4 regions of the Rhizobium acidisoli genome follow, and region 1 is predicted to be linked to each of the others. Evidence: predicted binding sites of a transcription regulator. Region 1 holds the regulator's gene; each other region holds the start of a gene.
What was found. The regulator LexA, encoded in region 1, represses DNA repair genes until DNA is damaged. The targets are predictions, from matches to a motif close to TGTTCNNNNTGTGTTCNG.
Positions count from the first base shown of each region.

Region 2: a site for LexA is predicted at 2,847-2,864, ahead of uvrA (excinuclease ABC subunit UvrA). Genes of this name have one in related genera too.
Region 3: a site for LexA is predicted at 5,220-5,237, ahead of CO657_RS31350 (DUF3072 domain-containing protein). Genes of this name have one in related genera too.
Region 4: a site for LexA is predicted at 1,088-1,105, ahead of CO657_RS00275 (DNA recombination protein RmuC). Genes of this name have one in related genera too.

Region 1 is NZ_CP034998.1:1,623,295-1,630,583, reverse strand. It holds gene CO657_RS08150 (VOC family protein) at 1-309, opposite strand, end outside; gene lexA (transcriptional repressor LexA) at 506-1,225, shown strand; partial or broken gene CO657_RS08140 (ComEC/Rec2 family competence protein) at 1,206-3,638, opposite strand; gene gltA (citrate synthase) at 3,929-5,218, shown strand; gene lpxB (lipid-A-disaccharide synthase) at 5,261-6,430, opposite strand; gene CO657_RS08125 (LpxI family protein) at 6,427-7,289, opposite strand, start outside.
Region 2 is NZ_CP034998.1:1,749,799-1,757,087, reverse strand. It holds gene gyrA (DNA gyrase subunit A) at 1-1,212, opposite strand, end outside; gene CO657_RS08740 (MarC family protein) at 1,462-2,109, shown strand; gene CO657_RS08735 (single-stranded DNA-binding protein) at 2,196-2,702, opposite strand; gene uvrA (excinuclease ABC subunit UvrA) at 2,987-5,908, shown strand; gene CO657_RS08725 (GNAT family N-acetyltransferase) at 5,905-6,366, shown strand; gene CO657_RS08720 (DUF72 domain-containing protein) at 6,391-7,197, shown strand; gene CO657_RS08715 (bifunctional ADP-dependent NAD(P)H-hydrate dehydratase/NAD(P)H-hydrate epimerase) at 7,239-7,289, opposite strand, start outside.
Region 3 is NZ_CP035001.1:471,427-478,715, forward strand. It holds gene CO657_RS31330 (ATP-binding protein) at 1-1,591, shown strand, start outside; gene CO657_RS31335 (RHE_PE00001 family protein) at 1,705-2,889, opposite strand; partial or broken gene CO657_RS31340 (cell division protein ZapB) at 2,867-3,637, shown strand; gene CO657_RS31345 (nucleotidyltransferase and HEPN domain-containing protein) at 3,882-4,790, shown strand; gene CO657_RS31350 (DUF3072 domain-containing protein) at 5,254-5,469, shown strand; gene CO657_RS31355 (NAD(P)/FAD-dependent oxidoreductase) at 5,582-6,514, opposite strand; gene virB11 (P-type DNA transfer ATPase VirB11) at 6,884-7,289, opposite strand, start outside.
Region 4 is NZ_CP034998.1:50,867-58,155, reverse strand. It holds gene CO657_RS00285 (plasmid stabilization protein) at 1-267, opposite strand, end outside; gene def (peptide deformylase) at 332-847, opposite strand; gene CO657_RS00275 (DNA recombination protein RmuC) at 1,138-2,361, shown strand; gene CO657_RS00270 (ribokinase) at 2,413-3,312, shown strand; gene CO657_RS00265 (methyl-accepting chemotaxis protein) at 3,614-5,950, shown strand; gene ptsN (PTS IIA-like nitrogen regulatory protein PtsN) at 6,023-6,487, opposite strand; gene hpf (ribosome hibernation-promoting factor, HPF/YfiA family) at 6,557-7,132, opposite strand.

The DNA.
Region 1 (7,289 bases):
GCTGGTGGCAAACGCCACCGCCGAAAGCCCCTCCTCGCCGCAACGGAAGCGGAAGGCGCGGTTGCGGGCGGTGAAGACATTGCCGTGTCGCGCCGACGCCTCGCTCTCTTCGACGCTGGCGATACCAAGCGGCTCCAGATAGGTCTTGTCGGCAAAGAAGACGCAGGCATTCTCCGTTCCGAAGGGATGGCGGGCATCGGCGGCAACGGTGAAGCCGAGCTTGCCGAGCCGTTCGCGGGCCAGATCGATATTGACGACGGGCAGCACGACATGATCCAGCGGGTGCGGTTTGGCGGAACGCTCGTTCATCATATCCCTCCCTCAAACGACAAGAGATGTGCGACAGCCCCACCCCCAATGCAAGACATGTGTGCCAATCCGGCGAATGAAAATAAAAATCTCAACGAGTTGGCGGCAAGTTTTACGGAAATTTAGCACCTTGCGGAACACATATGGAACATATAGTGTCTGTTCTGGATTTGTTTCAATCAGGGGTCACACGCCGATGCTCACGCGCAAACAACAGGAGCTTCTCCTTTTCATTCATGAGCGCATGAAGGAATCCGGCGTTCCGCCATCTTTCGACGAGATGAAGGATGCCCTGGATCTGGCCTCGAAATCCGGCATTCATCGCCTGATTACGGCGCTCGAAGAACGCGGTTTCATTCGCCGCCTACCGAACCGCGCCAGGGCGCTCGAGGTCATCAAGCTTCCCGAAGCCTATAGCCCCAGCATCCAGCCCCGGCGCGGCTTTTCGCCAAGCGTCATCGAGGGCAGCCTTGGCAAGCCCCAGCCGGCTGCTGCCCCCGCGCCTGCAAAACCCGTCGCCGACAACGGCAACTCGGTCTCGGTGCCGGTCATGGGCCGAATCGCTGCCGGCGTTCCGATCTCGGCGATCCAGAACAACACCCATGACATCGTTGTTCCCGCCGACATGCTTGGCTCCGGTGAACATTATGCGCTGGAGGTCAAAGGCGATTCGATGATCGACGCCGGCATCTTCGATGGCGACACGGTGATCATCCGCAACGGCAGCACCGCAAGCCCCGGCGACATCGTCGTTGCGCTCGTCGATGACGAGGAAGCGACACTGAAGCGCTTCCGCCGCAAGGGCGCCTCGATCGCACTTGAAGCGGCCAACCCGGCTTACGAGACCCGGATCTTCGGGCCGGACCGCGTCAAGGTGCAGGGCAAACTCGTCGGCCTCATTCGCCGCTATCACTGACACCGGACAGACCAGATTCGACAAAACTGTTGCTGCGCCAGTCATAGGCGCGCTGGCGCATCCACGGCCGCGACAGCGTTTCGAATGCGGTTGCGACCTCCAGGCCGGCATCCGCGAAACGCAACTCGACGGAACCGGTCCTGCGCAGCGTCTCACCGGTGAAGAGCGTCGCGCCTGAGCGGCAGCTGTTGAAACGCAGACGGACCGGCGTCACGACGATATCGGCCGAATCGCAGGCCGGACCGAGATAAGCGGCATTGTCGATGATGGTTACCACACGGCCATTGCCAAGCCTCGATGTGCACCAGGCCTTCTTGACGCAGGAAAAGCGGTTTGTTTCTCCGCCCGCGGCAGCCGCCCGCATTGCTGTCCTTGCTTCATTCTGCTGCTCGCGGGAAAGCCTGACGCGGCGGTCTTCTCCCTCCGGTGGGATAGCGGGGCCATCCAGCATTCTCGGCGGGTGATGCGTCGGCAGGACCAACGCTCTTTGCCACTGGTCGAAGATGAAATCCGGCGGGTTTTCACGATTGGAAGCCATTGCCGCCGTATCGACGAGCGCGACCAGACCGCCGTCCTCCGAAATCACCAGATCCGGCGGCCGCGGAACCGGCAGAATCAGCACCAGGAGCGTCGAGACTGCGAGGATCATTGTGCCGGCATGGCGCAGCCGGGTGCGGAGCAGCGTCAGCAGCAGGAAGCCTGCGACGGCGACGGCGAAATACCAGGCGGGCAAGCGGCCGACGCCGATATCGCCGCCCCAACCTGACACCGTCTTGGCGACTACGATCACCAGATCGAGGCCGAAGCCGACCACCTTCCAGAGCGGAGCGTCCAGACCGAACGGCATGAGCAACATCGCCAGCAGCCCGGCCGGCATGACGATGAAGGAGATGATCGGCATCGTCGCGAGGTTTGCCGGCAGGCCGTAAGCGGTCAGGCGATGAAAATGCTCGATCGAAAACAGCGCCGTGGAGAAGCCGCCGATCAGCGAGGTCAGGAAGACGCCGCCGAAGAAACCGGCGACCGCAACGACCGGCCGGAAGACCGGCAACTTCAGCCAGGCGTTTTCGCGGATGCGCCGGTCTTTCCACAGCTGATAACCCGATACCAATGCCAATGTCGCGGCAAAGGACATCTGGAAGCTCGGACCCAGGACTTCGGAGGGCGAAATGGCAATGATGACAAGGGCCGAGAGAACGACATTGCGCAGGCTGATCGACGGCCGATCGAAGAAGACGGCGATCAGCATGATGGCCATCATGATAAAGGCGCGTTCAGCCGAGACCCCGAAGCCGGAGATCAGGTAGTAAGCGGTGACGGCGATGAGCGCGCCTGCTGCGGCGATCTTCTTGGTCGGATAAGCCTGGGCAACGCCCGGAAAGAGGCTGAGCAGCATCCGGAAGCCGACGAAGAAGATGCCGGCCGACAGCGCCATGTTGAGGCCGGAGATCGCAACAATATGAGCAAGACCGGACTGGCGCAGCGCTTCCGTCGTCGCATTCGAGATGGCGCGCCGCTCGTCGGTCACCAGTGCAGCGGCAAAAGCGCCGGTATCGCCGGGCAGGATCGACCGAATGCGGTCGCCGATGCGGCTGCGCAGTTGGTAAAGCCATTCGAGCATTGCTTCCGATGTCGATCTTGCCGGCTACGGGCCTGCCTGCAGATCGGCTTTCTCCGGCGCGCCATAGAAGAAGCCGTTTGCGCCGATGCCGTCGAAGTAGGCACTGAAGGAGAAATCGTTGAGCTCGGGCAGCGCTGGGCCCGCCGGCGGCGTCAGCCGCGCCCTGCCGGTGATGATGTCGCCGATCTCGAAAGGTGTATCGGCGCCGCGGACGATCGCGGTGATGCGTCCCGGCCACCGCTTCAGCTCCGGCTTCTCCGTCCCGGTGACGGAAAGGATGTAGCGCCAGCGCCCACGGCCATCACCTTCCCGCCGTTCGACACGGCCGGTCACCGTCGTCGTCACGGATGAATCGAGCATCACGGTCGAAGCCCGCCAGCTCTCGAATTGGGCCGAGAGCATGCCGCAGGCGAAAAGCGCCAGCGCCATGAAGCTGGCCCGCAACACCGGCCGGCTGGGGCCGGCGACGAGAACCACGACCGCCGGCGTCGCCAGGCAGAGCAGCGATGCGATGAGGGGAAAATCCGACGGCGCCAGAAACCAGAAGGCCGCCCCGGCGCCGAGGAAGACCGGCGAGAACAGCAGCAGTCGGCCATGGTCGGTCTCCTCGCCCAGCATGCGGATTCCGGCACGCAGCGATTGCGAGGCCGCGGCCGGCAGCCGGTGGCGCAACGGCGTCGCGGACTGCGTCCTTGCCGGCCGATTCACCACCGCGGGCGCGGAAAAACCCTGGGAATCGGCCAGGCCGGCGCCCGCTTCCGGCCGCAATTCGACTGTCGTCAATTCCTCCATGCCCCGCCCAACATCGCCCGCACCTGCGGCCAGAATGCAACCTTCAATCAAAACGAGCAAGAATAATCGATTGAAATATGAGGGAAAATCGCCACCGCCAAAAGAGCAGTCGAATCATTGGCTTCCGCTATGCGCGCGGCTCATCGCTGCAGTGCCTAAAAGGTGATACCGCAATGCACAAAATGCCGTCGCGGTAACTTGGCATTAGCTTCGCGATCATATAGCTATCGGTGAGGACGCTTAACCCCTATGGCGCTTTTATGGCGCCACCGCCATTTCGGAGGATCAGCATGACGGATCAAAGCGCTACAATAAAAATCGGTGACAAATCTGTCGACCTAGCCGTCAAGAGCGGCACGATCGGCCCGAGCGTCATCGATATCGGTGCCCTCTACAAGAACACGGCTTCCTTCACCTACGATCCGGGTTTCACCTCGACCGCATCCTGTGAATCGAAAATTACCTATATCGACGGCGACGAAGGTGTGCTGCTGCACCGCGGCTATCCGATCGAGCAGCTGGCCGAGCATGGCGACTTCCTCGAAGTCTGCTACCTGCTGCTCTACGGTGAACTGCCGACCACCGCACAGAAGAAGGATTTCGATTATCGCGTCACGCACCACACCATGGTGCACGAGCAGATGAGCCGCTTCTTCACCGGTTTCCGCCGCGATGCGCATCCGATGGCCGTCATGTGCGGCTGCGTCGGCGCGCTGTCGGCTTTCTATCACGACTCCACCGACATCACCGATCCGCACCAGCGCATGGTCGCCAGCCTGCGTATGATCGCCAAGATGCCGACGCTTGCCGCCATGGCTTACAAGTACCATATCGGCCAGCCCTTCGTTTATCCGAAGAACGATCTCGACTACGCCTCGAACTTCCTGCGCATGTGCTTTGCCGTGCCTTGCGAAGAATATGTGGTCAATCCGGTGCTTGCCCGGGCCATGGACCGCATCTTCATCCTGCATGCCGATCACGAGCAGAACGCCTCGACCTCGACCGTCCGTCTCGCCGGTTCGTCGGGCGCCAACCCGTTTGCCTGCATCGCAGCCGGCATCGCCTGCCTCTGGGGCCCCGCCCATGGCGGCGCCAACGAAGCAGCGCTCAACATGCTGCATGAGATCGGCTCCGTCGATCACATTCCGGAATATATCGCCCGCGCCAAGGACAAGAACGATCCGTTCCGCCTGATGGGCTTCGGTCACCGCGTCTACAAGAACTACGATCCGCGCGCCAAGATCATGCAGAAGACGACGCATGAAGTGCTCGGCGAGCTCGGCATCAAGGACGATCCGTTGCTCGAAGTGGCGATGGAGCTGGAGCGCATCGCGCTCACCGACGAATATTTCATCGAAAAGAAGCTCTATCCGAACATCGATTTCTATTCCGGCATCACGCTGAAGGCGCTGGGCTTCCCCACGACCATGTTCACCGTGCTGTTCGCGCTTGCCCGCACCGTCGGCTGGATCGCCCAGTGGAACGAGATGATCGAGGATCCGGAGCAGCGCATCGGCCGTCCGCGCCAGCTCTATATCGGCGAACCGAAGCGCGACTACATCCCGGTTTCGAAGCGCTGATCGCTTCGGCCAATATATCGGCTAGAGAAGAAGAAAACCCGGTCAGAGACGACCGGGTTTTTTCTTGTTCAGCACCTCGAGCAGGATTTCGGCGGCATGTTCGCCAGGCGGTTTTTCCGTCTGCATGCGCTGCCAGATGAGATCATAGCCTTCCTTCATCGCCTTGAGCTGGTAGGTGTCGGCCGACAGCCTTTCCATCCAGCGGGCGAGGCTTGCGCCGCGAACGACGTCGTTCAGATATTCCGGCACGAGAGCGTAATCGGCGATAAGGTTCGGCAGTGCGCCAGTCCAAGTCTTGATGCTTGACGTCAGCAGACGCATGATCCAGTCGACTTTGTAGGCGGAAACGACAGGAACATCGGCAAGCGCCAGTTCAAGAATGACGGTTCCGGATGCAGCCATCGCCGCATCGGCTTCAGCGAAGGCCTTCCATTTAGCTTCAGCGCCGACAACGATCTCCGGCTTGACCGCCCATCCCGCCGTCAGTTGGCGGACGAGCGCTTGCCTGTGCGTCACCGTCGGCAGAACAAAGCGCGTCGCCCCATTGCGGGCGACAAGTTCGCTTGCCGCCACCTCGAAATGCGGCAGAAGCTTCTGGATTTCGGAGGAGCGTGAGCCGGGCAGAAGCAGGATTGGGCCGTTGCCGGGCTGCCTGCCGGCGCGCCGGCGCCGGGTCTCCAAGAGCGCGAGGTCGGCGGTCAGGCGATGGCCGACATAGGTGGTCGCCGGTCCGCCAAGGCGCTGCATCGCCGCCGGCTCGAAAGGCAGGACGGCGAGCACATGATCGACATAGTCGAGCATGCGCGTGGCGCGATATTCCTTCCAGGCCCAGACGCTCGGACAGACGTAATTGACGACAGGCAGATCGGGCAGCGCGGTGCGGACGCGCTTTGCGACGCGATGGGTGAAATCTGGGCTGTCGATAATGAGGAGGATGTCAGGCCTTGCAGCGACGATGGCAGCGGTGGTCCGGCGGATCAGGCTATACAGTTTTGGAAGCCGGCTCAGCACCTGGGTAATGCCCATGATCGACAGCTCGGAGAAATCGAACAGGGATCGCAAGCCCTCGGCCTGCAGCCCCTCGCCGCCGACGCCGACAAGTTCCAACGGTCCGGTGTGGACCCGCTTCAGGGCGGCGATGAGATCGGCGCCGAGCAGGTCACCCGATACCTCGCCGGCAATGACGGCGATCTTCAGCGGCGGCCCGTTCATTCGAGCCCCCATGCCGGCAGCCCGCGATCGATGCCGCAGACAAAGAGCCCTGCCTCGTCGGCGGCCTTGATGACGGCGGGGCGATCGAGCACCAGCGAGCGGCCGGCCTCCACAGCGATGCCGCCGAGACCGGCTTTTTTAGCGTTCAGGATGGTGGAAACGCCGATCGCCGGCAGGTCGGCGCGGATATCCTGCTGCGGCTTGCAGAGCTTGACGAGCGCGCCGCGGCGCCGCGGCGAGATGCGCCCGGCGGCTCTCAGACCCGCGACACGGTCCAGCATCTCATCCGTGCCCTCAAGACCCTCCAGCGCGACGACACGCCCGCCGATGCTGATAGCCCCCTGCCCGACATCAAGCCGGCCGAGCATGTCGGCGGCTTCGGCGGCGCGGCGGATATCGCGCCGGTCCTCCTCACTGGGCGTTGTCGCGCCAAGCGGACCGACAGAGGCAAGCAGATCGGGGGCAATTTCATGAGCGCCGACAACCCGGCGGCCGTTTCCCTCGATCAGCCGGATGACCATCTGCAGAACCGTGTCGTCGCCGCCGGAAAGCAGTGTGCGGATGGCGGCCGGCACTTTCATCAGAATACGCAGTGTCGGACGCACCTCGCGCCATTCCGGCCGGCGGGCGACGCTGCCCGACATCACGACACGGCCGACACCATAACGGCTGAGCAATCCATCTAGAGCTGCGAAATCGCCGATGCCGATGACGGCGTGGTCATAGTCTTCCCAGCGCCGGTCGCTTTCGTCCTTCAGGGCGACGATGACGGGATTTTCACCCGCCGCACGCGCGGCTTCGGCGACATAAGAAGGCAGAAGACCGCCGCCGGCAATGATCGCCAGCCGGCCCGCAGCGG
Region 2 (7,289 bases), 130 kb from region 1:
GATGACGCGGATGACTTCATCGATATTGGCGACGGCAATGGCGAGACCGACCAACACATGAGCGCGGTCACGCGCCTTGCGCAGCAGGAATTTCGTTCTCCGGCTAACGACCTCCTCGCGGAAGGAGACGAAGGCGCGCAGCATGTCGAGCAGGGTCAGCTGCTCCGGCTTGCCGCCGTTCAGCGCCACCATGTTGCAGCCGAAGGACGTTTGCAGCGGCGTATAGCGATAAAGCTGGTTGAGAATGACCTCGGCATTGGCGTCGCGCTTCAATTCGACGACGACACGATAACCCTGGCGGTCGGATTCATCGCGCAGGTCGGAGATGCCTTCGATGCGCTTGTCGCGCACCAGTTCGGCCATCTTCTCGATCATCGTCGCCTTGTTCACCTGGTAGGGAATTTCGGTGATGATGATCTGCTCGCGGTCGCCGCGCATCGGCTCGATGGCCGCGACACCACGCATGATGACCGAACCGCGGCCGGTCTCATAGGCCGAGCGAATGCCGGCACGGCCGAGGATCTTTGCACCCGTCGGGAAGTCGGGGCCGGGAATGATCTGCATCAGGTCCGGCAGTTCGATCGCCGGATCGTTGATCAGCGCGATGCAGCCGTCGATGACTTCTGACAGGTTATGCGGCGGAATATTGGTCGCCATGCCGACGGCGATGCCGCCGGCGCCGTTGACGAGCAGGTTCGGGAATTTGGCCGGCACCACGACCGGCTCGGAGAGCGTGCCGTCGTAGTTGTCGCGGAAATCGACGGTTTCCTTATCGAGATCGTCGAGCAGCGAATGGGCAGCCTTTTCGAGGCGGCATTCGGTGTAACGTTCGGCCGCCGGCGGATCACCGTCGACCGAGCCGAAATTGCCCTGGCCGTCGATCAGCGGCAGACGCAGCGACCAGGGCTGGGCCATGCGGGCCAGCGCATCATAGATCGCTGAATTGCCGTGCGGATGGTATTTACCCATCACGTCACCGGTGACGCGGGCGCATTTGACGTATTTCTTGTTCCAGTCGATGCCGAGCTCGGACATGCCGTAAAGGATGCGCCGGTGCACGGGCTTCAGGCCGTCGCGCACGTCGGGCAGCGCGCGGCTGACGATGACGCTCATAGCGTAATCGAGATACGACCGCTGCATTTCCTCCATGATGGAGATGGGCTCGATGCCTGGCGGGAGCTTCCCGCCGCCGGGGGGTGTTTGCTCAGTCAAAACAGATCACGATCTCTTCTAGAATCACTTGAAGATTTATAGCGGAAAGCCTGTTCCCGCGCCAATTTCACGGGGCGTTTTGAACAGGCTTTTGCGGCTTAAAGAGGGTAAAACATGCAAGTCGCTCGGCCACACCGGACAAATCCGCCGCGGGCCGCCGCGGGATATTTGCCAAATCGTAATCGCCGCTTCACAATCACAAAAACCACGCATAAAAACCACGCGACTATATGGGGTTTTCGAGGGACGATGGCAAGCGCCGACCAATTGATCAACGCCTTCACGACGCTCATCGTCACCATCGATCCGCCGGGGCTCGCGCCGATCTTCCTGGGGCTGACGACAGGCATGAGCCGCGCCCAGCGCACGCAGGTGGCGCTGCGCGGCTCGACCATCGCCTTCATCATCCTTGCCGTCTTCGCCCTGTTCGGCGCGAGCGTGCTCGGCGTGCTCGGGATCTCGATCGGCGCCTTCCGCATCGCCGGCGGATTGCTGCTCTTCTGGATCGCCTTCGAGATGGTGTTCGAGCGGCGGCAGGAGCGCAAGGAGAAGGCCACCGAGGCGGCTGTCACCAAGGATCATATCGAGAATATCGCCGTCTTTCCCCTCGCCTTGCCGCTGATCGCCGGCCCGGGCGCGATCTCGGCGACGATCCTGCTTGCCGGCACGCTGCCGACATCCGTCGAAAAAGTCCAGTTCATCGCCGTCATCGCCGCCAATCTGTTGCTGACCTTTCTCATGCTGCTGATCGCCGATAGGCTCGACCGCTTCCTCGGCGTCACCGGCCGGGCGATCCTGACGCGGCTCCTCGGCGTCATCCTCGCCGCCCTTGCAGTGCAATTCGTCGTCGACGGCGCGAAAGCGGCGCTCAATCTGATCAGCGCGACGCCGCACTGATTGGTGCAAAACCAAAGAAAAAGAGCATGACGCCATCAAAGGCATCATGCTCTCGGATAGTTTACAGATCCGGGAAAAACGGTCGATCAGAACGGGATGTCGTCGTCGAGATCGCGCGAGAAGTTGCCGCCGCCACCGCCGCGGCTTGGCGATGATGAAGGAGCCGGGGCGCCGTAGTCATCGCCATAATCATTATTGCTGCTGCCTCGGCCGCCGCCGGAGCTTGCACCGCCGCCTTCGCCGCGGCCGTCAAGCATGGTCAGGGTCGAACCGAAGCCCTGCAGCACCACTTCCGTCGAGTAGCGGTCCTGGCCCTGCTGGTCCTGCCATTTGCGGGTCTGCAGCTGACCTTCGATATAGAGCTTGGCGCCCTTCTTCACATATTGCTCGACCACCTTGCAGAGGCCCTCGTTGAAGACGACGACGGTGTGCCATTCGGTCTTTTCACGGCGCTCGCCGGAATTGCGGTCGCGCCAGGTCTCCGAGGTCGCGATACGGAGATTGGCGATCGGCCGACCATCCTGCGTGCGGCGGATTTCCGGGTCCGCACCGACGTTTCCAATGAGAATTACCTTGTTTACGCTACCAGCCATGCTTCTCACCCTGCCTGCCGCCCTGCCCGGCGGCGTTTCAATCGATCGGCGCACCTTAAACCATCACGGACCGCCGATGCGCATGGGCGGCATTTAATCCACATGTTTATCCATCAGAACGCCGCATGCATCCATCAGGAAATTTGTTCTTTATTTGTTCTAGTTTATCCGTATGATCCTGTCAACAGAATCGAAAACCTTCAGTGTTGCAGACATTCAGCCTCGACTCGCCGGTCGGCATCACTAAATAAGGGCTGTTATCCCAAAGGACCAAAGCTGAGACGATGAGCGAACTGAAGACGATCTCCATCCGCGGCGCGCGCGAGCACAATCTCAAGGGCATCGACCTCGATCTGCCGCGCAACAAGCTGATCGTCATGACCGGGCTTTCGGGCTCCGGCAAGTCCTCGCTTGCCTTCGACACGATCTATGCCGAGGGCCAGCGCCGCTATGTCGAGAGCCTGTCGGCCTATGCCCGGCAGTTCCTCGAGATGATGCAGAAGCCCGACGTCGACCAGATCGACGGGCTGTCGCCGGCGATCTCGATCGAGCAGAAGACCACCTCGCGCAACCCGCGCTCGACGGTCGGCACAGTGACCGAGATCTACGACTATATGCGCCTGCTCTTTGCCCGCGTCGGCGTTCCCTATTCGCCGGCGACCGGCCTGCCGATCGAGAGCCAGACGGTCAGCCAGATGGTCGACCGCATCCTCGATTTCGGCGAAGGCACCCGTCTTTATATTCTCGCGCCGCTCGTGCGCGGGCGCAAGGGCGAATACAAGAAGGAACTGGCGGAGCTGATGAAGAAGGGCTTCCAGCGCGTCAAGGTCGACGGCCAGTTCTACGAGATCGCCGAGGCGCCGGTACTCGACAAGAAATACAAGCACGACATCGACGTGGTGGTCGACCGCATCGTCGTGCGCTCGGATGTCTCGGCCCGCCTGGCCGACAGCCTGGAGACCTGCCTGAAGCTCGCCGATGGGCTGGCGGTTGCCGAATTTGCCGACAAGCCGCTGCCGCCGGAAGAGACCTCGGCCGGCGGCTCGGCCAACAAGTCGCTGAACGAGACGCATGAGCGCGTGCTGTTTTCGGAGAAATTCGCCTGCCCGGTTTCCGGCTTCACCATTCCCGAGATCGAACCCAGGCTGTTCTCGTTCAACAATCCCTTCGGCGCCTGCCCGACCTGCGACGGCCTCGGCGCCCAGCAGAAGATCGATCCGGATCTGATCGTACCCGAGCCCGAACGGACGCTGCGGGACGGCGCGATCGCTCCCTGGGCCAAGTCGACCTCCCCCTATTACAACCAGACGCTCGAGGCGCTCGGCAAACATTACGGCTTCAAGCTCGGCACCCGCTGGAACGATCTCTCCGACGAGGCCAAGGACGTCATCCTCAACGGCACCGAGGACAAGATCGAATTCCATTATGCCGACGGCGCCCGCTCCTATACGACGCAGAAGAATTTCGAGGGCATCATTACCAATCTCGAGCGCCGCTGGAAGGAGACCGATTCCGCCTGGGCGCGCGAGGACATCGAGCGCTTCATGTCGGCAGCCCCCTGCCCGTCCTGCAGCGGCTTCCGCCTGAAGCCGGAAGCGCTGGCGGTGAAGATCGCCACGCTGCATATCGGTGAGGTCACCGGCATGTCGATCCGCGTCGCCCGCGACTGGTTCGAGACGCTGCCGGCCAGCTTCAACGCCAAGCAGAACGAAATCGCCGTGCGCATCCTCAAGGAAATCCGCGACCGGCTGCGCTTCCTCAACGATGTCGGCCTGGAATATCTGAGCCTGTCGAGAAATTCCGGCACGCTGTCGGGCGGCGAAAGCCAGCGTATCCGGCTGGCCTCGCAGATCGGCTCGGGGCTGACGGGCGTGCTCTACGTGCTCGACGAGCCGTCGATCGGCCTGCATCAACGCGACAATGCCCGGCTGCTCGACACGCTGAAGCACCTGCGCGACATCGGCAACACCGTCATCGTCGTCGAACATGACGAGGATGCGATCATGACGGCCGACGACGTAGTCGATATCGGCCCGGCCGCCGGCATTCACGGCGGCCGGGTCATCGCCCACGGCACGCCGCAGGATATTATGGACAATCCGCAGTCGCTGACCGGCAAATATCTGTCCGGCGAACTCGGTGTTCCCGTTCCCCACGAGCGCCGCAAGCAGAAGAAGGGCCGCGAGATCAAGGTGGTCGGGGCGCGCGGCAACAATCTGAAGAACGTCACGGCGGCAATCCCGCTCGGCGTGTTCACCGCGGTGACCGGCGTTTCCGGCGGCGGCAAATCCACCTTCCTGATCGAGACGCTCTATAAATCGGCCGCACGCCGCGTCATGGGCGCACGCGAAAACCCCGCCGACCACGACCGCATCGACGGCTTCGAGCATATCGACAAGGTGATCGACATCGACCAGTCGCCGATCGGCCGCACGCCGCGCTCGAACCCGGCGACCTATACCGGCGCCTTCACGCCGATCCGCGACTGGTTTGCCGGTCTGCCGGAAGCAAAAGCGCGCGGCTACCAGCCGGGCCGCTTCTCCTTCAACGTCAAGGGCGGGCGCTGCGAGGCTTGCCAGGGCGACGGTGTCATCAAGATCGAAATGCACTTCCTGCCCGATGTCTACGTCACCTGCGACGTCTGCCACGGCAAGCGCTATAACAGAGAGACGCTCGACGTGACCTTCAAACAGAAGTCGATCGCCGACGTGCTCGATATGACGGTGGAGGAAGGCGTCGATTTCTTCGCGGCAGTACCAGCCGTACGCGACAAGCTGCAGGCGCTGAAGGATGTCGGCCTCGGTTACATCAAGGTCGGCCAGCAGGCGAACACACTTTCCGGCGGCGAGGCGCAGCGCGTTAAGCTCGCCAAGGAGCTGTCGAAACGCTCGACGGGGCGCACGCTCTACATTCTCGACGAACCGACGACCGGCCTGCATTTCCACGACGTCGCCAAGCTGCTCGAAATGCTGCACGAACTGGTGAACCAGGGCAACTCCGTGGTGGTGATCGAGCACAATCTCGAAGTCATCAAGACGGCCGACTGGGTGCTCGATTTCGGCCCCGAAGGCGGCGATGGCGGCGGCGAGATCGTGGCGTTCGGCACGCCGGAGGCGATCGTCAAGGAGAAGCGCTCCTATACCGGACAGTTCCTCAAGGAATTGCTGGAGCGGCGGCCGGCAAAGAAGGCGGTTGCGGCGGAATGACGATGAGGCTGGCGTCGCCCGATGATCTGGAAAGGGTCGCGACGCTGACGGCAGCCGCCTATCGGCCCTATACCGAGCTCTTCGGCGCTCCGCCGATCCCGGTGACGGAAGACTATATGCCACGGATCGAACGCGGCGAGGTCTGGCTGTGCGAGGTCGGCGGCGAAACGGCCGGCCTGGTTGTCGTCGAGCGGCATTCCAATCACCTCATGCTGTTCAGCATCGCGGTGTCGCCGGCCTTTCAGGGTGGCGGGCATGGGCTGGCGATGCTCCATTGGCTGGAGGGCAAGGCGCGCGAATGGGCGCAGCCTGAGATCCGGCTCTACACCAATGCCCTGATGGAACGGAATATCGCGCTTTACAGCGCCTTCGGGTTTCAGGAAACGGGTCGCCGGCCGAACCCTTATCGGCCAAGATGGACCCTCGTCGACATGATGAAACAGATCAACGCAGCCTGAGCGGCTGTGAATGGGGAGGACGACATGACGAAATCCGGCACTATCCGCACCGGCATCGGCGGCTGGACCTTCGAGCCCTGGCGCGGGCATTTCTTTCCCGATGACCTGAAACAGAAGGACGAGCTGAACTATGCCAGCCGCCAGCTGAAGGTCATCGAGGTCAACGGCACCTATTACAGCACGCAGAGGCCGGCGGTTTTCGCCAAATGGGCGGCTGATGTGCCAGACGGTTTCATCTTTTCGCTGAAGGCGACGCGTTTCGTCACCAATCGGCGGGTGCTTGCCGAAGCCGGTGAATCAATGGAACGCTTTCTGTCATCCGGGATCAGCGAGCTCGGCGATCATCTCGGGCCGCTGCTCTGGCAGTTCGCGCCGACGAAGAAATTCGATCCGGACGATTTCGAGGCTTTCCTGAAGCTGCTGCCGGAAAAGCAGGATGGGCTGGCGCTTCGCCACGTGGTCGAGGTGCGCCATGATTCCTTCAAGGTGCCGGAGTTCGTGGCACTGCTTGCCAAATACGGCGTGGCGCCTGTTTGCGCCGAACATTTCGAATATCCGATGATCGCCGACGTTACGGCCGATTTCGTCTATGCCAGGCTGCAGAAGGGATCGGACGATATTCCGACCTGCTACCCCGACAAGGACCTGAAAGCCTGGGCGGAACGCATCGAGACCTGGGCCGAGGGCAAGGTTCCCTCCGATCTGCCGCTGATCGACGGGGAACGCAAGGTCAAGGCCGAGCCGCGCGACGTCTTCGCCTTCATGATCCATGAGGGCAAGGTCAACGCGCCGCATGGGGCGATCGCCCTGCAGAAACTGCTGGCGAAGTAAGCCAGCGCCCCGAGCCTCGGAGTGGCTATGTACCGACCGGGTTAAAGTGGCAAGACATGGGCCGCAAGTTCTTCCGCCGTCAGCCCCTTGCC
Region 3 (7,289 bases), on a different replicon from region 1:
GCGACGTGCGCTTGCACGCGGCGCCGTCGGGGACTTCGTGTTCGTAGATTGCGAGCTCGTCAAGCTCCTCGGCCGACTGGTCGAAGTCAAGCTACCGGACGCAGAACGCGTCGAACCGACTTTGGGGACGCAGCCCGAACCTCACCCGGTCGGCAGGGTGCAATTGCTGGCCTCGGTAGATCATCGACAGAACAAACTCATGCGTGGCATCCGCCACCATCCCCGCGTCGGTGACGCGGTTTACCTGGCGGATCCGTTGACGTTTGGTGAGCTGATGGCAAATTCATTGGTGGCGAGCAGCACTAGCGCGCTCGACATTGGCACGCTCGATGCGGGCAGTGGTGTACATTTGCGCTTGCCGCCCGAGAAGCTCTTCGGCCGCCACTGCGGCGTTTTTGGCGCCACGGGCGGCGGCAAGAGCTGGACCTTGGCCACCATACTCCAGCAGATCAAAGCTGCTGGCGGCAAATGCATTCTCTTTGATCCAACCGGCGAATTTGCAGAGATCCCCGCCATATCAGCGCACTATGCCTTCGACCACGAAGAAGCCGGCAGCCAGCAGGTTCATTTCCCCTATCAGTTCATGACCGAAGACGACCTGTTTGCCTTGTTTCGCCCGTCAGGACAAAGCCAGGGACCCAAGCTTCGCGAAGCGATCAAGAGCCTCAAGCTTGTCGCAAAAAGTGAGGGACAGCTTGAAGGCGTGACGATCTATGAGAAAAAGCTGCTCCTTAAGAAGCAGAAGGATCGCCGGCCCTTCCTGAAAGCTTTGGAAGTGCACAGCGACGTCATTCACAGTCCGCTTTGCCACTTCGACATTGAAAGCCTTCCCGACCAGGTTCAGCAGGAGTGCGTCCAACCGACGGATTGGGACAATCCGACCCACTGGGGTAAGGTCAATGAGCAGGCCGTCGGCTACTGCGAAAGCCTGATCGCGCGCATGCGCACGTTGATCCATTCCCCTGAGCTTGAATGCCTATTCGGCAAGGGCGGACAGTCCTTAGTCGCGGTTCTGGAAGCGTTCTTCGCCTCCGAAGACCAGGATATCCTCCGCATTTCCTTCAAAAACGTCCGGTTCGAGCACAACACGCGCGAAATCCTTATGAACGTTATCGGGCGCTTTCTCCTGGCCCGTGCCCGGCAGAACACCTTTCGCGACAAGCCGATGATCACACTGCTGGATGAAGCCCACCAATTCCTCGGCCGAACCATCGGCGACGAATACGCCAGCGTGAAACTTGAAGCGTTTGGGCTTATCGCCAAAGAAGGCCGTAAATACGGACTGACCACCATCCTTGCCACACAACGCCCTCGCGATATTCCGGCCGATGTTCTCAGCCAACTTGGCACACTGGTTGTGCATCGCCTGACCAATGAAGAAGATCGCAATGCGGTCGAAAAGGCCTGCGGCGATCTTGATCGCAACGCCGCTCTGTTTATTCCGACTCTCGCCCCTGGTGAAGCCATAATCGTCGGGCCAGACCTTCCCGCGCCGGTGCCTGTTTTGATTCACGAGCCACCGTCGCCGCCCGATTCCAAAGGGCCCAAATACAAGTCGTACTGGGCCAGTCGTCAGGCCAAGGCTGACTAAGGCCGATGCGGTGAGAGCTTGCTTGTAAATCTCAATTCACTCAGAGAGATGCGGAAGATCGCGCCGCCCATCCACGACGCGAACAATCTAAACTCGCTCAAACGGCCTGTGAGTCAAGCGATACCCCACGTCCGAAACCTCCCCCTCCCGGTCATCTCCCTCAGGCCGAGCTCCAAAACAATCCGCCGCGCCGCCTGCGGCGTCACATTGAGCGTCTTCGCCACAATGCCGGCCGACACCAACGGCTTCGCCATCACCAGCTCGACCAGCTCCGGCAGCTTTGACGTCGTGCGGCGCCCCTCTAGCCTCCGTTCGAACACCGTGCGCGCCAACGCCAGCCGGGCATGCTCCTTCATGCTAATCTCGGCGGCCACCAAGAAGCCGTGGGCGATGACCAGCAGCCGGGTTTCGCGATCGCGAAGCCGGCGCCGATCGACGGCGATGGATTTCAGGCCGAGATTGATCGCGGCGAGATGGGCGCCTGACGTGATGCCGGTTTCTCGGAGAATCGACGCGGCCAACAGCCGGCCGAGCCAGGGCGCGTGCTGAAGTACGGCGAGTTCGGTCCACGCATCGAGGGCGACGATAGCCTGCAGCACCGCCGGCAGACGTTGGGCCTGGTGCAGGACGCCGCGCCATTCGTCGAGCCGGGCATCTTCATCCCTGTAGAGATCATAGATCATGGGATCGGCCGGAGCCCGGTCGGGCTTTTTGGCTCGTTCGATCGCGGCGTCAGAGCGCGCCAGCAGCGCATCGATGACGGGATAATCGACGCCAGGGAGATTTCCGATGTCCGCATCTTCGCCCCCTCCCCTTCTCTCGAGCATTTTGCCGGATCGGGTGCCAGAGCCATTCGCTATGCTGTCAGGATCATCAGTTGGTCCAGGCCGCGCCTGGGTCTGTAGCAAGGTTCGGATACCCTCCGCGGACAAGGCCCAGTCCGGCGGCTGCGCGGCGATGCGCCGGCGAGTTCGCAGAACGTCGTGGGCGATGGTCAACTCGTGGGTCGGCGCACGAATGTCTTTCGTGGCGTCGTGCAGCACCAGGTCTTCGAGATGGACGAGTTCGCTGTCGAACCACAGCGAGGCGCAGGCGTCGGCAAAGTGGGCGCGTTCGATCCAGCCCGCGCCGACCGGCGAACGGGCGATGCGCTCGTCAAGACGCGTGAGCGCGACACCGGCGTCGAAGGCCGGCTGCAACACTGCAACAGTAACTGGAGCAGATCTGGTGGCAGAAGGGATTCCTGTTTTTTGTGAATCATGATTCACTTCCTTTATGACGAAGCGCCGCCTCCCCATGGTCGAGCATGCCGACACGCTGTCGCTGAAGGCGCTGCGGGAGTTGGTGACTGGTCTGGTGGAGCGGGCTGATCGGGCAGAAATCCGGATCGAGAAGCTTGAGGCTGACAACCGAAAGCTTCGTGAAGAAAACGACCTGCTCAGGGTAGAGAACACGCGGCTGAAGGTCGACAACCAGCTTCTGCGCGACGAGATTGCGCGGCTCAAAAACCTGCCGCCGCGCCCACCCTTCAGGCCATCGGGCATGGAACAGGCAACGAGTGACAAAACGGTTGCCGGCAGCCGAAAGCCTGCGCGGCGTCGCGGGCCGAAAGGCGACAAGGGCAGCGTCACGCGCGAAGAGGTGCTGCCTGCCAACGCACCACCCGGATCGCGCTTCAAGGGCTACAAGGATTGCGTGGTGCGGGATCTGGTCGTGCGGGCCGAAGTGGTGCGCTATCGCCGCGAATGCTGGGTGACTCCGGATGGACGCACGATCGTCGCGCCGCTGCCTGCGGGGATAAAGGGCGGCTACGGCGCCAGTCTGCGTCGCTTCTGCCTGATGCTTCATAGCCATGGGCAGGTGACGACGCAGCGATTGACGACCTTGCTGAACGATGTCGGCGTCGAGATTTCCAAACGCCAGGTCATCCGGTTTTTGACAGAGCGGCTGGATGGCTTTCATGCCGAGGATGCTGCCGTGCTGCATGCGGGCCTGGTCTCGGCTCCCTTTGTCACGGTTGACGACACTGGCGCCCGTCATGCCAACCTCGGTGCCAGGATCGCATCGGTATCGAGATTTTTTCCGCATTCGCCGCAATTTCTCGACGCGGCCCGCAGGCTTTTCTTATCGCCCTTACCAGCCGGACGCTTCCGAAGTCGCTCATGGGCCCAAACCTCCGTCGCGGTGCCGCCAACATCCTTCAAGCCACGGATCCAGGCAGCTTCCACATTAGAGACCCCTTCAAAACTGTGGGTGGACGGTGCTGAATCTTTCGCCTATCGATAGTACCATGAAGTCGTCTCTCGATCATATGCCGCTTCGCAAACAGCGCGAGATTGGACGGGTCCTGGAAATCCTGCATGAGGAATTCGAGGATGCCTTGAGGGACGGCACGGCGGATTTCAAGAAGCGCGGCCGGATCCTGAAGATCATTCTGTTCGGCTCTTACGCCAGGGGCGGGTGGGTTGATGAACCGTTCACTATGAAGGGGTACCGCTCCGATTTCGATCTGCTGATCATCGTCAATAACCGCAAGCTCTGCGAGTTCGCCGAATACTGGTACAAGGCAGCCGACCGCCTGATCCACGACGCCTCGATCGAAACCCCGGTAAGCTTCATCGTCCATTCTAGGCGAGAGGTGAATAACTACCTTAGAGAGGGACAGTACTTCTTCTCAGACATTCGCAAGGAAGGCATTGTTCTCTACGAACTGGACGACGAGCGGCTGGCCGAGCCTGCACCACTCACTCTTGAAGACCGGTTGACGTTAGCGACGGATCACTTCCGGCACAGATTTAACACGGCACAAAATCTGAATGCCCTCGCAAACTCTGCGAAGCAATGCAGCATGTTCAACGAGGCAGCATTCTTGATGCATCAATCGCTTGAGCAAGCCTATTCTTGCGTTCTACTCACTCTCACCAATTACGGCCCACCATCGCATAACATCAAATTCCTTCGCTCACTCGCCGAGGAGCAGGACCGCCGGCTGGCCGAAGCCTTTCCGCGTGATCAGCACAAAGAACGCGCCTGGTTCAACTCACTGAACGAAGCATATGTGAAGGCGCGCTATTCGAAACATTATGAGATCAGCGGAGAGGCGCTCACCTGGCTGAGCGAGCAGACGACGGTTTTGCTCGGCCTAGTCAAAACAGTTTGTTCCGAGCATCTCGAAACGCTCAAACCCGACAGCAACTAGTGCCGAACGCACGGCTCACCCCACTCAATCAGTGCAATCATTGGCCCCTCAGCATGTCCGCGTAAGGGCGGAAGACGGTAGGCCTCCACGGCGATTTCCTGCCCGATTACGAAACTTGCCTCGTTGACAAGCAACCGGCCACGGCGCCCGCGAAGTCTCCTGATCAGCCGTTGCGGCGAAGGGACGTGTGGCTGGCGAGGCGCGCGGCGAAGACAGGGTCTAGGATGTTACCGGCCATCGACGTTAGGATGATGCCGAATTTGCAGCGTTTGCTCGCATGTTTCGCAGTCTTCCTCACAGCAGGCGCGCATCACCGTCTGCAGGGGCCCGACGTTTCCGCATAGGCTCCGGCGCCGGCTTGGTCCCAACGAGAGGCCGACAATCGAGGCGTACGCGATGATCGACATCGACTGGAACCGGAGCGGCCCTTGGAACGTTTAGAGAACAGATCCAGGAGGACGCCATGAGTGATAATCCGAAGACCGCAACATCGTCCAACACCCAGAAGGACCCCGACGATTGGGTCAGCGGCGATGAGCCGATGACCGGCGCGCAGCGCTCCTATCTGAAGACATTGTCAGAACAGGCGCACAAGCCTGACGCTTATGCCGACAGTTTGACCAAGGCGGAGGCGTCCAAGCGCATCGACGAACTGAAGCAGTCGCTCGACTTGGAGTGACCGGCGCCTAGCGCCAACCGGCTGTTTGAGGACCCTGCCCTTCTTAAGCAAACGGCGACGCCAGCTATACGCTTTTACGTGCCGGCCAAAATGGGCCGCGGAGAAATTGAGGTCAACAACGCACCAACGGTGCCTGATCGCCAAGATCGTTGCGGATGGTCGTAGCAGCAACCCCTGCCTGGCCCATGGCATGGCTGATCTGGTCAAGACCGGCGACGACGTCTCCCGCGGCATAAAACCCTGGCACCGTGGTCCTCTGGTGGCCATCGACGGTGATACATCCTTCGTCCGATACCCGGGCACCAATTTGTAATGCCAGGTGCGAACATATGTCAGATCCGAGAGCTGGATATATGGAAGCGAATGCGTAGGTTTCCGTGGGCGTTGTGACGCGGATCATATCATTGTCGAGATTGGTCGAAGCTATGGGGCCGACCTCCACTCTTATTCCGAGGTGAGCCAAGGACGACATCTCGACTTCGGATAGATCATGGACGTCCTCGGGCGATATCAGCGTGAGGTCCTTCGTGTAACTGCGAAGGAAAACGGCCTCCTTGAACCCCTTCGTCCCGGTTCCGATGATACCGACAGGCTTGTCAGTCACCTCAAAGCCGTCACAGACGGGACAGTAGCGCAGGAGGCCACGAGCCACGGCTTCATCATGGGTTGCCTGCGGCATGGCAGGCCGCCGGTTGACCACACCGGTAGCCAAGAGTACGGCCCGAGAGCGGATGCTGCCGTTTTCGAATTCCGCCACGAACCCATTGCCGATTTTTTGCAGCGTCGTGATCTTGCGGCGTCGAATGGCTGCCCCGTAGAGCTGAGCCTGTGCTGTCATTCTCGCCAGCAGCTCGGTGCCGCTGATGCCGCCCGGGAATCCGGCGTGGTTGTGCGACATCGGAATGATGGAAGCCCGGCTGGAGTCATCGTGGAAGACCGTTACCGAAAGATGGTAGCGCGCCAGATAAATCGCCGCGGTGAGGCCCGCTGGACCACCCCCGATGACAACGCAGTCGTTCAGTTTATCTTCCAGTGCCTTCGCCATCTTCCCGATCTGTTTCCTGTTGGCCCAAGCCGGATTGCACCGGTGCGGGCGAGATGGCGAACCTCGGCGAACGGCAATGGTTCCGCCCGGCCACTCAACTCACATCGCATGATAGAAGTCCTGAATCCGCCGCGGAGGCGCTCAACTGTCGGCAAGCGCGCCGTGCTGCCTGGTTTGGTCAGGGTGGCGTGCTCGGAACATATCAAGCCGCAGCACGATAGCGATCAGGAAATTGGAGATTTGGCCCGTGCGGGGTCCGCCTGCGTGGTCAACCCAAGATCGCGTGTCGCAAAGCTCGTTGCATTTAATGAATGACAAGCGTTCCGGCCCTTGGGCCTCTTCCGTCCTGCCCCGCGGGAAACCACGGCGTCAGCAGTTCCGACGATCGCCACGGACAACATCGACGGCCTCGGTTCCCGCAGCGCCGCGATAGTAGATTTCAGTCACCCGAAACCGGCCATCGATGCGTTTGCACTGGACGATGACGTCGATCGCGATCTTTAGCATCTCGCGTATGTCGTTTCGCTCCAGGTCCCGCCCGCCCTCGGATTCCTTTACCAGCAGTGTCAGCTGCTCGAATGCAAGCATGGCCGAGTCGGCATGGACGGTGGTGATCGAGCCCGGATGGCCGGAGTTCACATTGCGAATGTAGTAGAACGCCGTCCCGTCGCGAAGTTCCTGCAGGAGAATGCGATCCGGCCGCATACGCAGGCAGGATTCGAGCAGATCCTTCGCCAGTCCTTGTCCGCCCTTGGAATAGAAGAGCCGAACATGG
Region 4 (7,289 bases), 1.6 Mb from region 1:
CGGCCGGCCGAAATCCTTTTTCCGCGCGACTTCGATTTCGTCCATCATGGCCGCAAATTCATCGTCTACGGCGTTCTCGCTTACGAAAGCGGCGCGTATTGCGTTATAGACCGTTGCGGTCTCGGGCTTCGCTCCGGTCTTTCGGTGAAGCGCTTCCCGCAAAAGCTCCTTGGCCTCGCCCGAAAGACTGTTTCCGCTGCGCTGGGCCGCTTCCGCAATGTCTCGCTTCATTGCTTCGGAAATATTTCTGATCAGCAGGTCACCCATCGGCACCTCCATTATGATATCAGTGATATCATAATGCCTCGCCAACGAAATTTCAATGCGATGCTCAGAGCGCCTTGGACTTTGCCGCCTTGGTGAACTTCTTGATCACCATCTCCCGCTTCAGCCGCGAGATATAATCGATGAACAGTACGCCGTTCAGATGGTCGATCTCGTGCTGCAGGCAGGTGGCGAGCAGGCCATCGGCTTCCACCGTCTGTTCCTTGCCGTTCCGGTCGAGAAATTTGACCGAGACGACAGCGGGGCGTTCGACCTCGGCATAATAATCCGGGATAGACAGGCAGCCTTCCTCATAGACCGAGCGCTCGTCGGAGGATTTGACGATCTCCGGGTTGATGAAGACCTGCGGCTGCTTTTCCTCGCCCTCGCGCGACACGTCGATGACCAGCATGCGGCGCGGCACGCCGATCTGGATCGCCGCAAGGCCGATGCCCGGCGCGTCGTACATGGTTTCCAGCATATCGTCGGCAAGACGCTGCAGATCGGCATCGACCCGCTCGATCGGCTTGGAGGCCTGGCGGAGAATAGGATCGGGAAGAATGATGAGTGGCTTGATGGTCATGGCGTTCCCATAACCCATCTTTTCCGACTATGGAATTATCCGGCAGGCGGGGAAGACGCTTTTTTGCATCCCCGCCCGGAATTTCGCCATATTCGCCGCGGGCCGCTGGCCGAGCTGGCAGACTTTTGAGCCAGGACGGCACAATCCTCGCCGACACGCGAAATCGTTCGATCGAGCCGCAATTTTCCGCAGGCGCCGGCAGGAGCCGCTGCCTGCGAGGATATTGGGGACCGCCAATTCCGTTCACGTTTTGATCTATATATTGCCGTCTCTTCTGGTATGGTTGCGGCATGTCCGTCAATTCCGATTCGTTCACTCTGTCGTTTGCCTCGATCAGCCCGGCCATGCTGGCGCTTGCCGGCGGCATTCTCCTGGCCCTCATCCTTCTGGTCATCGTGCTTCTGCTGCGGGGCGCAAGTCTTCGCCGCGAGCAGGCCGAGGAAGCGAGTTTTCGCGCTGGAGAAAGCGAGGCGCGCATGGCCGAGCTTCTGAAGATCCAGGCGGAGATGCAAGGCCGTATCGCGGCGATGACCGAAGTCTTCGGCGCGCGGCAGAGCGAGCTCAACCAGGCGATCAGCCAACGCCTCGACGGCATGTCGCAGCGCGTCAACTCGACGATCACCGAGCAGACCAAATCGACGCATGAGAATCTGCAGCGGCTGCAGGAGCGGCTGGCGGTGATCGATGCGGCGCAGAACAATATTCAGACGCTTGCCAAGGATGTCGTCGGGCTGCAGGCCATTCTGTCCAACAAACAGACGCGCGGCGCCTTCGGCCAGTCGCGAATGGAAACCATCGTTGCCGACGGCCTGCCGATGGGCGCCTATGCCTTTCAGCAGACGCTGTCGAACGGCTCCCGGCCGGACTGCACGATCCGCATGCCGAACGGCGCGCCGCCGCTGGTGATCGATGCGAAATTTCCGCTCGAAGCCTGGAACGCGATCCGCGACGCCGGCAGCCCGGAGGCCGGCAAGATCGCCGGCCAGCAGTTCCGCCGCGACATGGAGGTCCATATAAGGGACATTTCCGAGAAATACCTGATCCAGGGGGAAACCCAGGATACGGCCTTTCTCTTCGTGCCGTCGGAATCGATCTTCGCCGAGATCCACGAAAACTTCGAGCCGGTGGTGCAGAAGGCGCACCGCGCGCGCATCGTCATCGTCTCGCCGTCGCTGCTGATGCTGTCGATCCAGGTGATCCAGGCCGTGCTCAAGGATCAGCGCATGCGGGCGCAGGCGCATCTGATCCAGGGCGAAGTGGCGATCCTGATGGACGATCTCGGCCGCCTCGATGAGCGGGTGCGCAAGCTGCAGGGCCATTTTGCCATGGCGCAGAAGGATATCGACATGGTCGTTACCTCGGCCGACAAACTGACCAAGCGCGGCGCCAAGATCGAAGCGCTGGAATTCGAGGCCGGCGGCGACAGCAAACCGGGCCGCGACGCCGAACCCGCAGCCAAATCGGTGGAAAGCCGCACCGGTCTTCTCAAGCTCAGGGTGGTTGACGAAGAGTGACCGCTTCGGGCAGTGTCTCGCCCGCATGCGCCAAAGGACGGGACACCCCTGATGATCACAGTTTTCGGGTCCATCAACATGGATCTCATCGCCACCACCGAACGTCTGCCGAAGCCCGGCGAGACGGTGGCCGGCAATGGTTTTGCCACCGCTGCCGGCGGCAAGGGCGCCAACCAGGCGCTGGCCGCGCGGCGCGCCGGCCGCTATGTCCATATGGCCGGCGCTGTCGGCAAGGATAGCTTCGCCGCCGATGCCCTTGCCCTGCTCGATGATGCGGGAACCGATCTTTCTCTGGTCAAGCATGTCGACGGTCCCACCGGCACGGCGCTGATCCTTGTCGGCGGCGACGGCGAAAACATGATTGCCGTCGTTCCCGGCGCCAATGGCCTGGTCACCCCCAACGATGCCGAGACGGCAATCGGCGGCATGACGGAAGGCGATATCCTGATGCTGCAGTTCGAAGTGCCGGCCGATGCCATCGAACGCGCGCTCTCGGCCGCCCGCGCCAAGGGCGTCACCAGCATCCTCAACCTTGCTCCCTTGATTCCCGATGCGCCGCGTCTTGGCCGGCTTGCCGATATCGTCATTGCCAATGAGACCGAGTTCGAGCGGCTCGCCGGACAGGACGGCATGGACACACCAGCGCGCGAAGCAGCCCTGACACGACTGCATGCCGAAACCGGCCAGACGCTGATCGTGACGCTTGGCGGCGACGGCGTCATCGCCATCCGCGACGGGGCGATCTCAAGGGCGCAGGGTCTGAAGATCGAACCGGTCGACACGGTCGGCGCCGGTGACACTTTCTGCGGCTATTTCGCAGCGAGCCTCGACGAGGGCCTGGATTTTGCCTCGGCGCTGCGCCGTGCCGCCGTTGCCGGTTCACTCGCCTGCCTCAAATCCGGGGCACAGCCTTCGATCCCTCGGGGTGAGGACGTCGTAGCCAGGATATAAGCCGCGTCTCTTTGCGAAGCCGCCGGCAGAGCCCTTAATTTTAAGGGGAATTCTTGCCTTTTTGCCGCGGCCCACGGCTCAAGTTTCATTCAAATTTAACAGATCCGCGGCGATGTTGCTGCTGGTCGCCGGTGACACATGCCTTTGATCCGGCGTCCACTGCATAATTCAAATGCTGCGGCGTCCTTTGCGCGTCTTTAAAAGATGCACCGCGCTGCAGGCGGCGGCTCCATGACGGGGCGATGCCTTCGCTCCTGCGCCGGAGAATGCCCGTTCGGCGCATCCTTGCCCGAGGATTCCCATGTCCATTTTCCGCATGAAATCGCTTGCTGCGAAACTCATCGTCATCACCGGCATCGCCATCGCGCTTGTCCTTGTCGTTTCGAACTTTTTCCTCATCGGCCAGACCCGGGACCGCGTCCAGACGCTGACGATGGATCAGGCGAACCTCGAGGCGAAAGCGATCGCCAATGAAATCGCCGCCAATGTCGGCGAACTCGCCAGCGCCGCACGCACCATGTCCGGCGTCATCGGCCGCGGCCATGAAGGCAAATCGCTCGATCGCAAGGGCATGATCAACGTGCTGAAGGCCAATCTCGAACAGAACGCCTTCGCCTTCGGCAGCTGGTTCTGCGAACAGCTCGGCGCGCTTGACGGCAAGACCACCGAGATCGCCAACAACAATGATGAGGGCACGAACAAGAACGGCGCGTTTGCGCCCTACTGGTCGAAAACCAAGGACGGCGGCATCCAATATTCGACGTTCGACAATGATTATACCGCCGAATGGTGGAAGCTCGCCGCCGACAGCGGCAAGGGCGCGATCACCACGCCTTATATGGCCGAAGGTACCGACGTTCCGACGCTGTTGACCTCGATCGCCTATCCCGTGATGTCAGGTGGCAAGATGATCGGCGTCGGCGGCGTCGACATCTCGCTGAAATCGCTGACCGACAAGCTGCAGGCGCTGCATCCCTTCGGCTCGGGCCGCGTCACGCTGCTGTCGCAGACCGGCAACTGGATCGTCGCGCCGATCCCCGACCTGATGACCAAGCAGTATGACGGCGAAGGCGCCGACACCGTCAAATCGGCGCTGTCGAGCAAACAGCCAGGCCTCGTCAGGAACCTCACCTATGACGGCCTCGATCCCTTCGACCGTGTCGTCTATCCGTTCGCGGTTCCCGGCGTCAACGCCACCTGGATCGTGCTCGTCGATGTGCCGCATACGGCGATCAACGCACCGGTGCAGGATCAGACCACCATGATGATCGTCAACGGCCTGATCGTGCTCGGCGCGGTGATGCTGGCGCTCTATTTCGCCGTCCGCTCGCTGGTGCAGCGGCCGCTCGGCGGGCTGGTTGCCAGCGTCGAAGCGCTCGGTGACGGCAAGTATGACGAGCCGGTCGCCGCCCAGGACCGTACCGACGAAATCGGTTCGGTCGCCAAGGCACTCGAAGGCTTCCGCTTCACGCTCGCCGACAGCCGTCGTCTCGAAGACGAGGCCGCCAGGGAGCGGCAGGCGGCGGAGACCGAGCGCGGCCGTTCGGAATCGGAACGCCAGCAATCGGTATCGCTGCAGCGCCATATCGTCTCGATCGTCGGCACCGGCCTTTCGGCGCTGTCGCAAGGCAATCTCAGCCACCGCATCACCGATGATTTCCCCGGCGAATACGGCAAGCTGAAACAGGACTTCAACGCCGCCCTTGCGAGCCTCGAAGAAACCATCAATACGATGAACCTCAGCGTCGCCAATATCGGCTTGGGCACCGGCGAAATCAGCAACAGCGCCTCCGACCTCGCCAAGCGCACCGAACAGCAGGCGGCAAGCCTGGAGGAGACGGCGGCGGCGCTCAACGAACTCACCGCCCAGGTCGATTCCAGCGCCGACAACGCCCGTACGGCCGCCGACAACGTCAACCTCGCCTGCCAGGATGCCGAAAAGTCCGGCGAAGTGGTGCAGAAGGCGATCGCCTCGATGCAGGGCATCGAACAGTCTTCGACGGAAGTTTCGAGGATCATTAGCGTCATCGACGAGATCGCCTTCCAGACCAACCTGCTGGCGCTGAACGCCGGTGTCGAGGCGGCGCGTGCCGGGGAAGCCGGCAAGGGCTTTGCCGTCGTCGCCCAGGAGGTGCGCGAACTGGCGCAGCGTTCGGCCAATGCCGCCAAGGAAATCAAGACGCTGATCAACACCTCGGCCGTCCAGGTCAAGGAAGGCGTCGATCTCGTCGGGCGAGCCGGCGGCACGCTGCACAAGATCGCCGAACAGGTGATGAGCATCAACGATCTCATCCGGCAGATCTCGGCATCGGCCAGCGAACAGGCCGTCGGCCTGAAGGAGATCAACCAGGCCATGAACCAGATGGACCAGGTGACGCAGCAGAATGCGGCGATGGTGGAGGAAGCAACGGCCGCCAGCGTCGCCCTCAACGACGAGGCACAGACGCTGAAGGCGCTTGCTACCCGTTTCAGGGTCGCAGGCTCGAGCAATGCCGCAGCACTGACCTCGGTTGCCCAGCAGATGCGGGCGCCGACTGCCTCGGCCGCTTCGCCGCATGCCACCCCCGCGGTCCGCCGTGCGGCAGCGCCATCGCGCGGTTCGGCTGCCGTGGCGCAGGATAGCTGGGAAGAGTTCTGAGCATCAGGTCCTTACCATGCAAAAGGCGCCGGGATGAGCCGGCGCCTTTTGCATTTCAGGGATGAATGACGCTCAGGCAGCGTTCGACGTCTGCTCTTCGTTGAGGAAGGCGTAGATTGCCGAAGCGGAATCAGTAGCGCGCAGCTTGGCGACCAGATCGTGATCGCGCAGCACGCGGGCGATCCGCGACAGGGCCTTGAGATGATCGGCGCCCGCACCTTCCGGCGCCAGCAGCAGGAAGACGAGGTCGACAGGCTGGTCGTCCAGGGCTTCGAAATCGACCGGCTGCTCCAGCCGGGCGAAGATGCCGACGATCGAATGGATGTTGACCAGCTTGCCGTGGGGAATGGCGATGCCGTTGCCGACGCCGGTCGAGCCAAGGCGTTCGCGCTGCAGGATGACGTCGAAGATCTCCCGTTCGGAGAGCCCGGTGATCCTGGCGGCTCTTGCGGCCAATTCCTGAAGCAACTGTTTCTTGGAATTTACTCTGAGGGCGGGAATGATCGCATCCTGATGGAGCAAATCTGCCAATGCCATTTCTTTTTCCTTCTGTCGCCGGGATCAAATGCAACGAGCGGCGGCGATACCGCCGCTCACCGCCTGATCTCAGCCTTTGATATTGGCTGAATCGATCCAGCCAATATTTCCGTCGTGCCGACGGTAAACGATGTTCAAGTGTTCCTTGCCGGGGCTGCGGAACAGGAGAAGCGGCTCGTCGGTCATGTCGAGCGCCATCACGGCGGTGGCGACCGACATGGTCTTCAGCTGCTTCGTGCTTTCGGCGACGATGGCGGGCGCGAAATCGTCGGGGATTTCATCCTCGTGGTCAGGAACGGAATCCATGACCGTGTAGGAGACTTCTGCAAAACCGTTCAGATGGTTTCCGGCATGATGGTCCTTCAGCTTGCGCTTGTAGCGGCGCAGGCGCTTTTCGATGCGCTCCGAGGCGGCGTCGAAAGCCAGCAGCGGGTCCGTCGCCTCGCCGGCCGCATGCAGCACCACCCCACTGTCGAGATGAAGCTTGCAGTCTGCCGAGTAACGAGAACTCGCCTTTTCCACGGTCACCTGACCCGAATATCCCCCGTCGAAGTATTTCGTGATGGCCATACCAATTTGGTCCTCGATCTTTTGACGGAACGAGTCACCAATTTCCATATGTTTACCGGACACACGCACACTCATGGAGTTTCCCTTCTTATCGTCGTTTGCGGGTATCAGTTTACGCCAAGCCTCAGGTTCATCCAAGCACTTCGCGCAATCTCAAGCAAGATCGGCGTCAGCCTGCTGGTCCTTGGTGCCCTTCTGATGCTGGGGATAACTCCAGACGCCGTTTGCGGCA